2 regions of the Rhizobium sp. TAL182 genome follow, and region 1 is predicted to be linked to the other one. Evidence: riboswitches for the same ligand, from Rfam matches in the RefSeq annotation. Region 1 holds a riboswitch; the other holds the start of a gene.
What was found. A riboswitch is a leader RNA that binds a small molecule or an ion and turns the genes downstream of it on or off. The one in region 1 is predicted to bind S-adenosylmethionine.
Positions count from the first base shown of each region.

Region 1 (2,392 bases):
TGCCCGAAAACTTCCCGCTCCAACTTATCCGACATGATCGACCGTCCGTTCCTTTGCGCGTCCGATAAAGACGCGCGGCGCTATAGGGTTCCGGACCGGAACCTGCCCGCATTTGTTCCAAACCGCAACCGGGCAGGTCAGAAAGAAATGCCGTTCAGAGATCCATGCCGATCTCTTCGACGTCATAGGGCGTCGTCTGGTAAATCTCGTTGATCCAGTTGCCGAACAAGAGATGCGCGTGGCTGCGCCAGCGGTTCTGCGGGGCAAGCGTCGGATCATTATGCGGGAAGTAATTGTGCGGCATCTTGATCGGCACGCCGGCATCGACGTCGCGGAAATACTCGTCGGAAAGCGAGGTGGAATCATATTCGACATGGTTGAACATGTAGAGCCGCCGGCCCCTCTTCTCGTGCACGAGGCAGACGCCCATCTCGCTGGATTCCATTAGGATTTCCAAGCTTGCGGATTTCTCTATGTCTTCGCGGCGCACCTCGGTCCACCGCGACACCGGCACCTCGAAATTGTCGGAAAAGCCGTTCAGATAGATGGAAGCGGGCTTCAGGTTCCGGTGGCGGTAGACGCCAAAGGCCTTTTCCTTCAGCTCATATTTCGGAACGCCGTGGAAGTGATAGATCGCCGCCATCGCGCCCCAGCAGACGTTCATCGTCGAATGGACGTTGGTCTCCGTCCAATTGAAAATCTCCTGCATCTCTGCCCAATAGGTCACGTCCTCATAGGGCAGAAGCTCGATCGGCGCTCCGGTGATGATGAAGCCGTCGAACTTGCGCTGCTTCACCTCTTCCCAGGTCTGGTAGAAGGCGAGCAGGTGATCTTCGGATGTGTTCTTGGCCTTGTGGCCGCCAATGCGGATGAGCGACAACTCCACCTGCAGCGGGGAAGCGCCGACGAGACGGGCCATCTGCAGTTCGGTCTTGATCTTGTTCGGCATCAGGTTGAGCAGGCCGATCTGCAACGGTCTTATATCCTGACGGATCGCCATCGTCTCGGTCATCACCCGCACACCTTCCTGAACCAGGGTTTCGAAAGCGGGCAGCGTATCGGGGATCTTGATGGGCATTTGCGGTCAACTCGATCAAAAATAAAAAACCGGCGGCGAAAAAATCGCTACCGGTCCGCACGCGGCCCTTTAGCGACTTTTTTAACGTGGCTGCAAGCCGGCCGGCCAAATCACCACGGAGTGCCTTAATTAGTCCCAGTTGAGCCGCGAATCAACTCCGAATGCATGCGGGAGCGGCACGTCAAGAATCATCACACTTTAATGACTGATAGAATCTGTTGATAGACCGGTAACGCCACCATGTTAATAATGACAGTATGGGCGGTGTTGGAAAAGCGTGATGGCAGATAAGATCGAAGGGAGGCCGGGCATCCGGAAGCAGGATAGAGTAGGGTATGATTTCAGCCTGACATATCGCCTCGGGGTGATGTTCTCAGCATTCTGGAATTCGCAAGTGCGTGGCAAGGTGCTGTTTCTGGCGACCGTGCTGATCCTCGTCATCCTGGCGACGGCCTATGGCCAGGTCATCCTCAACGAGTGGAACGCCCCCTTCTACGATTCGCTCGAGCGCCGCGACCTCGGCGAGTTCTTCCACCAGCTCGAAATCTTCGCAATGATTGCCGGCACGCTGCTGCTGCTCAACGTGCTGCAGGCCTGGCTGAACCAGATGACGGCGCTCTATATGCGCGAGGGCCTGTCGCGTGATCTCGTCGACCAGTGGCTGAAGCGCAAGCGGGCGCTGCGGCTCGCCTCGAGCGGCCTGATCGGCGTCAATCCGGACCAGCGCCTGCACGAAGATTCCCGTAACCTCGCCGAAAGCACGACGGGACTCGTGCTCGGCCTCTTGCAGTCGACCATCCTTCTGGTGAGCTTCATCGGCGTGCTCTGGGAGCTGTCGAGCGGCTTCATCTTTCGCATCAGCGGCCACAGCTTCTCCATACCGGGCTATATGGTCTGGGCGGCGATTTTCTATGCCGCTTCCGCCTCAGTGCTGAGCCAGGTCGTCGGCCGCAAGCTGGTCAAGCTCAATGCCGACCGGTTCTCGAAGGAGGCCGAGCTGCGTTTCACGCTGATGCATGCCAATGAGAACATGCCGGCCATCACCGTCGCCCGCGGTGAGGAGAACGAGCGCCGGCGCATCAATACCGACATCAGCTCGGTACTGAGGGTCGTCAAGCGGCTCGCCATGGCCAATACCAATCTCACCTGGGTTTCAGCCGGCTACGGCTGGCTGGTGATCGTCATCCCGATCATCGTTGCCGCACCCGCCTATTTTTCCGGCGGCCTCACCCTTGGTCAGCTGATGATGTCGGTCGGCGCCTTCAACCAGGTTAATACGGCGCTGCGCTGGTATGTCGCCAATTTCGGCCCGAT
Region 1 covers NZ_CP021024.1:4,377,014-4,379,405, reverse strand. Annotated here, with positions in the region: gene Tal182_RS21755 (aldose epimerase family protein) at 1-35, opposite strand, end outside; gene metA (homoserine O-succinyltransferase) at 155-1,078, opposite strand; SAM riboswitch at 1,128-1,205, opposite strand; gene Tal182_RS21745 (ABC transporter ATP-binding protein/permease) at 1,359-2,392, shown strand, end outside.

Region 2 (2,392 bases), 680 kb from region 1:
GGCCCTGGGCCTGGTAGTTGGAGCCGAGACCGGAGCCGTAGAGGCTGGCGGGTTTTTCCTGCATGTGCTCGTAGACGAGGCGGCCGACGATCTGGCCGTCTTCGAGGATGAAGGGCACTTCATGGCTGCGCACTTCGAGCACGGCGCGGCTGCCGCGCCCGCCGGCCGGCGCATGGCCGAAGCCCGGATCGAAAAAGCCGGCATAGTGGACGCGGAACTCGCCGACCAGCGGATCGAAGGGGGTCATTTCGGCGGCATAATCCGGCGGCACATGCACGGCCTCACGCGAAACGAGGATATAGAACTCGTCGGGATCGAGGATCAACTCGTTGCGGCCGCGGCTATAGAGCGGCTCCCAGAAATCGAAAATATCGTGCTGGTCCTTCTCGTCGACATCGACGACGGCGGTGTGGTGTTTGCCGCGATAGCCGATCAGGCCGTCCTTATCACCGGTGAGATCGATCGACAGCGCGATGCCGCCGCCCGACACGTTCGGCTGCTTGCTGGCAACCAGCGTCTCGCTTTCATGCAGCTTCAGAAGTTCCGGCTCGCCGAGCACGGATTGGCCGACGCGGAAGCGTATCTGCGACAGGCGCGAGCCGCGGCGCACGACGATCGGGAAGGTCCGCGGGCTGATTTCGAGATAGAGCGGGCCGGAATAACCTGCCGGGATCTTGTCGAATTCCTGGGCGTAGTCGGTGATGACGCGGGTGAAGATATCGAGCCTGCCGGTCGAACTCTTCGGATTGGCCGAGGCCGACATGTCGGCCGGCAGCGCGAGGCTCTCCATCAGCGGCACGATATAGACACAGCCGGTTTCGAGCACCGCGCCCTGGGACAGATCGATCACGTGCAGGCTCAGCCGATCGAGCTTGTCCGAGACCAGATGCGAAGGCCCCGGCATGAAGGAAGCGCGCACACGAAAAGCCTTGCTTCCTAAGCGCAGGTCGAGACTTGCCGGCTGGATCTGATCGCGGTCGAGCTCCCGCTCAGAGTTCAGACGCCCCGTTTCGAACAGCGCCGCAATCGCGCGGTCCGCCAGAATTCCAGTTTCGCGAGCCATCATGCCCCATCCATCATTTTGCCGCCGACAAAACCAAATACGGGGAATTGACGCAAGCAGCTAACAGCAGTATTGCAGAATTATCCCGTGGTGATTTGGCCGGTCGGCTTGCAGCCACGTTAAACAAGTGGCTAAAAAGACCGGGTTGAAACCGGTCTGCTTTTGCGGCCGGTTTTTTTGTTATGTGAAGGTGATGGCATGAGCAAGACCTGGCGCCCGGCAACCCAACTCGTCCATGGCGGCACGCTGCGTTCGCAATATGGCGAAACGTCGGAGGCAATATATCTCACCCAGGGTTTCGTCTACGACACGTCGGAAGCAGCCGAAGCCCGCTTCAAGGGCGAAACGGACGGCTTCATCTACGCCCGCTACGGCAGCCCCACCAATGACATGTTCGAAAAGCGCATGTGTGCATTGGAAGGCGCCGAAGATGCCCGTGCTACCGCCTCCGGCATGGCGGCCGTCGCCGCCGCCGTTCTCTGCCAGGTGAAGGCAGGCGACCATATCGTCGCCGCCCGCGCCCTGTTCGGCTCCTGCCGCTGGGTCGTGGAAACGCTGGCGCCGAAATACGGCGTCGAGTGCACGCTGGTCGACGGCCGGGATCTCGCCAACTGGGAAAAGGCGATCCGCCCGAATACCAAGGTGTTCTTCCTGGAAAGCCCGACCAACCCGACGCTCGAAGTGGTCGATATATCAGGCGTCGCCAAGCTCGCCAACCAGGTCGGCGCCAAGCTGATCGTCGACAATGTTTTTGCGACGCCGCTCTTCCAGAAGCCCTTGGAGCTCGGCGCTCATATCGTCGTCTATTCCGCCACCAAGCATATTGACGGCCAGGGCCGCTGCCTCGGCGGCGTGGTACTCGCCGACAAGGCATGGATCGACGAGAACCTGCACGACTATTTCCGTCATACCGGCCCGGCCATGTCGCCGTTCAATGCCTGGACGCTTCTGAAGGGCATCGAGACACTGCCGCTGCGCGTGCGCCAGCAGACCGAGAATGCGGCGAAGATCGCCGATTTCCTGGCGGAGCAAGGCAAGGTCGCCAAGGTGATCTATCCCGGCCGCAAGGATCACCCGCAGGCCGAAATCATCGCCAAGCAGATGACCGGCGGCTCGACGCTCGTCTGCTTCGAGCTGAAGGGCGGCAAGGAGGCGGCCTTCGCGCTGCAGAACGCGCTTGAGATCATCAAGATTTCCAATAACCTCGGCGACAGCAAGAGCCTGATCACCCATCCGGCAACGACCACGCACAAGAACCTGACGGAAGAGGCGCGCGCCGAACTCGGCATTTCTCCGGGCACGGTGCGGCTTTCGGCCGGCATAGAGGAC
Region 2 covers NZ_CP021024.1:561,296-563,687, reverse strand. Annotated here, with positions in the region: gene Tal182_RS02820 (2'-deoxycytidine 5'-triphosphate deaminase) at 1-1,066, opposite strand, end outside; SAM riboswitch at 1,141-1,219, shown strand; gene Tal182_RS02815 (O-succinylhomoserine sulfhydrylase) at 1,262-2,392, shown strand, end outside.
Region 2: another riboswitch for S-adenosylmethionine. It lies ahead of Tal182_RS02815 (O-succinylhomoserine sulfhydrylase); the one in region 1 lies ahead of metA (homoserine O-succinyltransferase).